DNA from 2 places in the Faecalibacillus sp. genome. Region 2 is predicted to be linked to the other one. Evidence: a T-box and tRNA genes for the amino acid it is inferred to sense, from the RefSeq annotation. Region 2 holds a T-box; the other holds one or more tRNA genes.
What was found. A T-box is a leader RNA that pairs with one kind of tRNA and senses whether it is charged. The one in region 2 lies ahead of lysS (lysine--tRNA ligase), so its partner is inferred to be a tRNA-Lys.

Region 1: it has a tRNA-Lys gene. The T-box ahead of lysS (lysine--tRNA ligase) is inferred to sense a tRNA for this amino acid. The anticodon was not compared.

What each region holds. Positions count from the first base shown of each region.
Region 1 is NZ_JBKYAR010000017.1:32,449-36,880, forward strand. It holds gene ACLVEP_RS07345 (dipeptidase) at 1-474, opposite strand, end outside; gene ACLVEP_RS07350 (DegV family protein) at 486-1,340, opposite strand; gene ACLVEP_RS07355 (hypothetical protein) at 1,351-1,605, opposite strand; tRNA gene ACLVEP_RS07360 (tRNA-Asn) at 1,783-1,858, shown strand; tRNA gene ACLVEP_RS07365 (tRNA-Glu) at 1,862-1,937, shown strand; tRNA gene ACLVEP_RS07370 (tRNA-Val) at 1,943-2,018, shown strand; tRNA gene ACLVEP_RS07375 (tRNA-Thr) at 2,024-2,099, shown strand; tRNA gene ACLVEP_RS07380 (tRNA-Lys) at 2,106-2,181, shown strand; tRNA gene ACLVEP_RS07385 (tRNA-Leu) at 2,189-2,272, shown strand; gene mscL (large conductance mechanosensitive channel protein MscL) at 2,354-2,797, opposite strand; gene ACLVEP_RS07395 (MurR/RpiR family transcriptional regulator) at 3,075-3,893, shown strand; gene ACLVEP_RS07400 (hypothetical protein) at 3,903-4,432, shown strand, end outside.
Region 2 is NZ_JBKYAR010000008.1:47,151-51,582, reverse strand. It holds gene ACLVEP_RS04090 (DUF6465 family protein) at 138-509, shown strand; partial or broken gene ACLVEP_RS04085 (aldo/keto reductase) at 627-1,495, shown strand; T-box leader at 1,586-1,818, shown strand; gene lysS (lysine--tRNA ligase) at 1,852-3,342, shown strand; gene ACLVEP_RS04075 (MerR family transcriptional regulator) at 3,868-4,432, shown strand, end outside.

The DNA.
Region 1 (4,432 bases), on a different contig from region 2:
ATTGATTTTAAACATATCTTCATAACATGTTATATTTGAAAGATTAGGATGGCCAATCCCGTTTGCATGATTCCATGTTAAAGTAATCATTCTAACCCCTAATCTATAATAATGTTCAAGTAATGATAAATCATTTTCTACAACTGCTCCTTCTTCTAAAGTTAAAAGAGAAGACATAATACCTGCTTGTTGATGATCGATGATATCTTGATAACAAAAGACAGGTTTAATAAGTTCAGGATATTTTTCTATTTCATGATAGTAATGATTAATGAGTTGATTTGCTTTTAAAAATGGTTGAGGATTTTCGCTTAGATCGACAAACATCGCAAAGTTTTGTAATAAATAATCCCCTTTTTGCATTTTCTTTAAATCAATATGACCATCATTTTCTAACAAAGAACCAGCTTTTCTATGATGTAAATCATCATAAAGCTTTAAAATAGTATCACAATGCATATCAACAACTTTCATAAAATCTCTCCTTAAATTTTATATGTAGAATGAATAGCACAACAAGCAAGACCACCGTGACATGTTAAAACGGCAGGAAGATCATTGATTTCTACTTCAATTCCATGGAATGTTGTTTGAAATAATAATTTTGCTTTTTTAGCAAATACTAAATTATCAGCATCAGAAATATAAATCTTATATTGTTTAGCATTGACTCCTAATTCATGAAATTTATCAACGATAGCTTTTAAAACTTTAACTTCTGTACGAGACATACTATATTTATCAACAGATTTACCTTGTTCATCTAAACAAAGCAAAGCTTTGATTTTTAACATCGAAGCCATTCTGGCTGCCATTGGTGATAAACGTCCACTACGTGAAAGTTGAGTAAAATTATCTGGATATAAAAACGAGAACGAATGTGCTGTTTTTTCTTCTAACATTGTAAAAATTTCATCCACTGTTTTTCCTTCATCAGCAAGTTGTTTAGCGCGAATAGCCATATCCATAACAGGAGCTCCAACTTGACGACTATCATAAATATAAACATTATCTAAGCCAACTGTTTCTTTAGCAAGATGGAAACCGTTATTTGTTCCTGACAAATCTGCTGAACAAGTAATAATAATGATAGCTTCATAGTCTTCTTCTTGCCATTTTTCCATTTTTTCAATAAGATAACCTGTATTTGGTTGACTTGTTGAAGGTGTTTTACCATCTTTTAAATAGTCATAAAGTTGTTCTGTTGAAATATCAATTTGATCTTTATATTCTTTTCCATCTACAATGACACTTAATGAAATAAGTTCAATTCCATTCTTTTGTGCAATTTCTTGATCCATTGCACTTGTTGTATCAGTTACAATTAAATATTTTTCCATTTTCTTCTCCTTAAAATTCTAAATCAAATTCTTGATAATCATCTGTAAGAGATTGGGTAGTTTTTAACCAAGCATAAGCTTCTTCAAATTCTTCTTCAGTGATATCTTCTATTATTCCAAATTTAATTAATTTACATACATCATATATACTTTGCCATAAAGCATCGAATTGATGATCTTTAGCATCAATATCTGCTTGTTCACTTTCTTGATAAACGACAAATTCATGTGCGATTTGACTTGCTTGTTCTCTTTGTTGATCCATAACGTCCTCCTTGTGTTATATGTTTATATAATTATATCATTAATCAAATCAAGAATGATACATAATATTCATATATGTGTAGTTTTTTAAAGAAAATTAAAATTTTTTTAAAAAAATTATAAAAAAGGGTTGATTTATTAGAAAAAGGATGCTAATATAAATGAGCACTGTTAAGTTGCTTGAATAGCTCAGTTGGTAGAGCAATCGGCTGTTAACCGATCGGTCGTAGGTTCGAGTCCTACTTCAAGCGCCATGTGGCTCGTTGGAGAAACGGTTAACTCACATGCCTTTCACGCATGCATTCACGGGTTCGAATCCCGTACGAGTCACCATTTATGGAGGTTTAGCTCAGTTGGGAGAGCATCTGCCTTACAAGCAGAGGGTCAGCGGTTCGAGCCCGTTAACCTCCACCATTTATGCCGGCTTAGCTCAATTGGTAGAGCAACTGACTTGTAATCAGTAGGTTGAGGGTTCAAGTCCTTTAGCCGGCACCATATTTTGACCCGCTAGCTCAGTTGGTAGAGCATCTGACTTTTAATCAGAGGGTCAGGCGTTCGAGTCGCCTGCGGGTCACCATTTTAATGCGGGCGTGGCGGAACTGGCAGACGCACTAGACTTAGGATCTAGCGCCTTCGGCGTGCAGGTTCGATTCCTGTCGCCCGCACCAATTGTAAGAGACATCGAGTAATCGATGTTTTTTGTATATAAAAATAGCTTTTTGTAATGAATAACATTACAGAAAGCTATTTTAGTTTTCTAATTGACTTGTACAGTGTGGGCAACGAGATGCTTTAATAGATATTTCACTTTGACAATAAGGACAAATCTTTTTCGTTGGCTTTTCTTCTACTGGTTTTTCAGTTTTAGATCTTAACTTGTTCATTGCTTTAACAATCATAAAGATGACAAAAGCCATAATAATGAAGTTAAGTAAACCAGTAATAAATAAACCATAATTGACAGTAGATGCCCCTGCTGCTTGAGCAGCAGCTAATGTTTTGTATGTATTTCCATCTAAAGCAATAAATAGATTAGAAAAATCAATTTTACCTGTAACTAAACTTAAAATAGGCATAATGATGTTTTCTACAAGAGAAGTGACTAATGAATTAAAAGCGCCACCGATAATAACCCCAACAGCTAAATCAATCATGTTGCCTTTTAAGGCAAATTCTTTGAATTCTTTTAACATTATTATTGATCTCCTTTTTCTTTATTATAAGAAAAAGAAAAAAAGACATCAAGATGCCTTTTATGTTATTCTTATTTGGGAGGATAAGAATAATATAGAAAGATAATAGAGGGAATATGAATAGTAAAATCTATTTTCTTTCTACACTGTTAATATATAAGTAAAAAATAGTTAAAAAAAGTCACAAATGTAAAAAAATATGTGATTTATTATCACAAATTTATATAAGCATAAAGATGAATTTAGTGTATAATATTGTAGAATAGGGGAGGATGACATGAAAAATTTATTTTATAGATTATTAATATATTTAGATAGCGCCAATGAAACAGATACAAATTATAACATTGCCTGGTATATGGCACATCATATTTCAGAAGTAGCTCATATGGGAATTTCTAAACTTGCGAGTGAATGTTTTGTGTCTCCAGCAACCATTTCTCGTTTTTGTAGAACACTAGGTTATGAAAATTATGCACATTTAAAACAAGAGTGTGCTTGGTTTAGTTCAACATCAAGAAAATTTAATAATTTAATTAATGTTCCATTGGATATGATGAAAGATGATCCTGAAAAAAGTACAGCGTATTATAGTCAACAAATTTGTACATCTTTAAATCAACTTTCTTCTTATTTAGATTGGAATATAATAGATGAAGTTTTAAAACTGATTCATGATAGTGATAATGTAGCTTTTTTTGGAACACAATTTTCACATTCAGTTGCTTTACATTTTCAAACGGATTTATTGATGTTAGAAAAGTTTACAATGGCTTATATGGAACAAACGAGTCAACTTCAATGTGCTAAGGAATTAGATGAAAATAGTATTGCTATTGTTTTATCAGTTAGTGGTCATATTTTTAATGGTAGTCAAAAGATGATTTCATATATTAAAAAATCAAATGCTAAAATTGTTGTTATTACAAATGATAAGGATTTTGATTTTGGTTTTGAACCAGATTATATTATTGAAATAGGTGATTCAAAATATAAAAGAACAGGTAAACATAATTTACTTACAACAATGGAATTAATGTCACTTAGATATTATTCTATTTATTATCCTGATGTAAAAGATAATATTATTGAATAGGTGAAGATGATGATTAATAGGATAGATGAGTATAGAAAACAATATGGTTTTTATACAGTTGATGAAATTATAAGTGAAGTTGCTTTAGAAAATGTTGTTTTTGATCCATATTCATTATTAATTAGTAAAAGTGTACATATTGGAAAAGATAATATATTTTATAGTAATATTGTGATAAAAAGTGATCATGATTCTTTAATTAAAATTGGAAGTCATAATACCTTTTTTACTAATACTTATTTTGTTGCTGAAAATGGTGGTGTAATAGAAGTAGGTAATGAAAATATTTTCAGTGGAGGACCGATTTCAATTAAGGCCAATATGAATCAAGCACAAATTATTTTCAATGATGAAGGTAGATATGATGGCAATATTAATGTTTATGGAAATTGTTATTTTGGACGAGGTTCGCAAATACTAGGAAATATCAATGTTTATAGTTGTAAGTTAGAAGCAGGAGCTTCTTATAAAGATCCTGATCCAGATCATCGAGCAGGATTAATAAAAGGTTTAGGAACTGCTAAGAATCTGGTGGTTCC
Region 2 (4,432 bases):
ATTATTATGATAAGTGATTAGAGAAAAATGTTGATTTCATGCGCTTTTTCTTAAGAAAAACACTTTACAAATAAAAAAAATAGTATAGAATACTTACCAAGGAGGAAGTAAAAACTGAGGTTTTGAAGTGAGAGAATATGAAAACAATGATCGAAGTACAATACCAAGAAAAAAATGTTAAAGATGGTGATTTAGATAAATACGTTAAAGAAACTTTAAAAGAACAAGGTGTAAAAACAACAGAAGTTGAAACTTTAAATATTTATTACTTACCTGAAACTGCTAAAGTTTTCTTTGTAGCAATTAAAAAAGATGGTTCTGAATTAAAAGGTGAATTAGATGTTAATGCTATGCCTGAATATCCAGTAGTTGTTAAAAAACCAGCTGCAAAAAAAGCACCAGCTAAAAAAGCTCCTGTAGCAAAAGCACCAGCTAAAGCTGTAGCTGCTAAAGAAGCTAAACCAGTTGTTAAAAAAGCAACAACTGCTAAAAAAACTACTAAAAAATAATAGAGGAGAACCGAGAGGTTCTTTTTTTATGCTTTAAATGTATGATAGATGATAGTTAATAAGTATTTGAAGATTTATATAGATGATTTAAAATATAAGCAAAAGGGGGATCATATAATGGAATATGTTACATTAAATAATGGTTTAAAAATGCCAATGGTAGGTTTTGGTGTTTTTAGAGTACTAGATAAAAAAGAATGTGAAGAATCAGTTTATCAAGCAATTAAAGCGGGATATCGTTTAATTGATACAGCTGCTGCTTATTATAATGAAGATGCTGTGGAGCTGCTGTAAAAAGAGCAATTGCTGATGGTCTTTGTACAAGAGAAGATTTATTTATTACTTCTAAATTATGGGTACAAGATATGATGGATTACGAAAGTGCCCAAAAAGGAATTGAAGCTTCTTTAGAAAAAAGTGGTTTAGAATATTTTGATTTATATTTATTACATCAAGCTTGTGGTGATTATTTCAGTGCTTGGAGAGCCATGGAAACTGCTTATCAAGAAGGTAAATTAAAAGCAATTGGTGTTTCTAACTTCTATCCAAATATACTTACAAACTTCTGTGAAGTTGTTAAAGTAAAACCAACAGTTAACCAAGTAGAACTTCATCCATACTATACACAAGAAAAAGCATTAGAAACAATGAAATATTATGATGTTATTCCAGAAGCATGGGCACCACTAGGTGGAGGAAGATATAATCCATTTGAAGATGAAATGTTAAAAGGAATTGCAGCTAAATATAATAAGTCTGTAGGACAAGTAATTCTAAGATGGAATGTACAAAGAGGAGTTGTTGTTATTCCAAAATCAACACATGTAGAAAGAATAAAAGAAAATATAGATATCTTTGATTTTGAATTAAATGAAGAAGAAATGAAACAAATTTCATCATTAGATATGGGATATTCAGGATCAAGAGCTAAACATTTTGAACCTGATTTTGTAAGAATGGTTTTAAATAATAAGATTCATGATTAATGCACTTATGTGCATTTTTTCATTATTAAAACTAATTTTATCGCTTATATTGACAATAAATTTGAATTAAGTTAAGATAACGAAGTAGAAATAAAGGCAATGAATAGATAAGTAATAATAGCCCTTCATTCAAAGAGAGTCTTGGTTGGTGGAAAAGATAATGAAACTATTATGAATAAAGACTAGGAGCTGCATCTTGGATGTTTTGATAAGATGACGTAAGCCACGTTATAGGCAAGACTATTAATAGATAGTTATTGAGGTTAATAGGGTGACCTATTAATGAATTTGGGTGGTAACACGATTTAGCTCTCGTCCCATGGGATGGAGAGTTTTTTATATTTTAGGAGGAAATTATGGAAGAAAGAAAGTTTAGTGAACAAGAACTTGTTCGTAGAGAAAAAATGCAAGAACTTATTGATAAAGGGATTGATCCTTTTGGTCAAAGATTTGATGTAACTGCTTATTCAAAAGGTATTAAAGAACAATATGGTGAAAAAACTCATGAAGAATTAGAAGAAATGGCTGTTGAAGTATCTGTAGCTGGTAGAATTATGACTAAACGTCGTAAAGGTAAAGTATGTTTCATGCATATTCAAGATAGAGATGGACAAATCCAATTATATGTAAGAAAAGATACTATTGGTGAAGATGCTTATGAAATCGTTAAAAAAGGTGATATTGGAGATATTATTGGGGTTAAAGGTACAGTATTTATGACAAATACTGGAGAATGTTCAATTAAAGTAAGTGAATATACACATTTAACAAAAGCATTACGTCCTTTACCAGAAAAATTCCATGGTTTAAGTGATATTGAAGAAAGATATAGAAGAAGATATGTTGACTTAATCATGAATGAAGATGCTAAAAAAATTGCGTTTACAAGACCAAGAATCATCCGTTCAATTCAACATTATTTAGATAGTAAAAACTATGTAGAAGTTGAAACACCTGTATTAAATCCAATCTTAGGTGGAGCAGCTGCAAGACCATTCGTTACACATCATAATACATTAGATACTGATTTCTATTTACGTATTGCTACTGAATTATCTTTAAAGAGATTAATTGTTGGTGGTATGGATGCTGTTTATGAAATTGGGCGTTTATTCAGAAATGAAGGTATGGATAGAACTCATAACCCTGAATTTACTACTATTGAAGTTTATAAAGCATTTAGTGATCTTGAAGGTATGATGGATTTAACTGAAGGTATTATTTCTAATGCTGCTATGGAAGTTAATGGAACTTATGAATTAGATTATAAAGGACATCATATTTCTTTAGCTCCAGGATTTAAACGTGTTTCTATGACAGAAGCTATTAAAGAAAAAACGGGTATTGATTTCAATGAACATATGTCATTTGAAGATGCTAAAAAATTAGCTGAAGAACATGGTATTGAAGTAGAAGCTCATTTTGGTTATGGACATATTATCAATGAATTCTTTGAAAAATATGTAGAAGAAACAATTGTTGAACCAACATTTGTATATGGTCATCCAATTGAAATCTCACCACTTGCTAAAAAGAACTTAGAAGATCCACGTTTCACACAACGTTTTGAATTATTCATCTGTGGAAACGAATATGCTAACGCATTTACTGAATTAAATGATCCAATCGATCAATATGAAAGATTTGCTGATCAATTAAAAGAAAAAGAATTAGGAAATGACGAAGCAAACGAAATGGATTTAGATTACGTAGAAGCTCTAGAATATGGTTTACCACCAACAGGTGGAATGGGTATGGGTATTGATAGATTAGTTATGTTATTAACAGGACAAGAATCTATTCAAGAAGTTATCTTATTCCCTCAAATGAAGCCAAGAAACAAATAAAACATCGATAAAATCAACGCTTTTTAGATTTTGAATTTGTGTTTGATACATAAAAGTAAGACACATTTATTAATGATAAATATACTTAAAATAATACTTATATTAGGTATAAAAATCATTGATTAGATGTGTTTTTTTTATTGCTTAAAAGAAGTAAATAAACATTAAAATTAGGGTAAATGGCCTCAAAATGACCAACTTTTTTGATAAAAAATGTGGACAGTTACGTTACTTGGTATGTTCGATAAAAAATATATATGATTCGTATCAAAGTGATATTATTTAATAAAGAAAAAAATTTTTTAATGACAACTTCATTTTAATATTAAAAAAAATAAAAGACCACTTTTCACATAAATTAAAATTTATAGTAATTAGATAACAGTTTGTAATTTCAAGAAAATCTAAAAATAAAATTTTTTGTTTAGTTACAATCATGAGAAAGATGGTCTTTCACTTAAAAAAATGTTGACTATATTCCTAGCATATAGTGTTTAATGAAGACAAAGGAAGGAAGATTTAATTATGAAAACACATGATGTAGAAGAACAATTAGGTATTACTAAACAAGCATTGATTTATTATGAAAAAGAAGGATTGATTAATCCTATAAGGGATAAAAATAATTATCGACAATATACTCAAAATGACATAGAAATCCTTCAAGTTATTTTATTGTTACGTTCTTTTGAAATTTCTATCGATGAGATAAAGCTTATTCTTTCAGGAAAACTGTCAATAAGAAGTTGTCTTGATACTAAACAAAATTATTTAAAAAATGAAAAAGATAAGATAAAAAAAATAGAAGAAAAAATTAAAGAATATACAAAAAGAACAAAAGTGGAAATTGGTAACAATGGAATTGAATTAGAGGAAGATTATATTCGTTTTAGTTATTTTAAGGAAAAGATGAAATATGGGAAAAATGAAATAAATGTCGATGATGTTCAATCTGTTGATATTTCATTATGTTGTTCAAAAGGTGAAAAAGATAAGTATTTTATTATATATAATCTATATTTTATTTGTCTTGATATTAATACTATATACGATACTTATTCCATTCAAATAATGAACAATAACCAAGTAG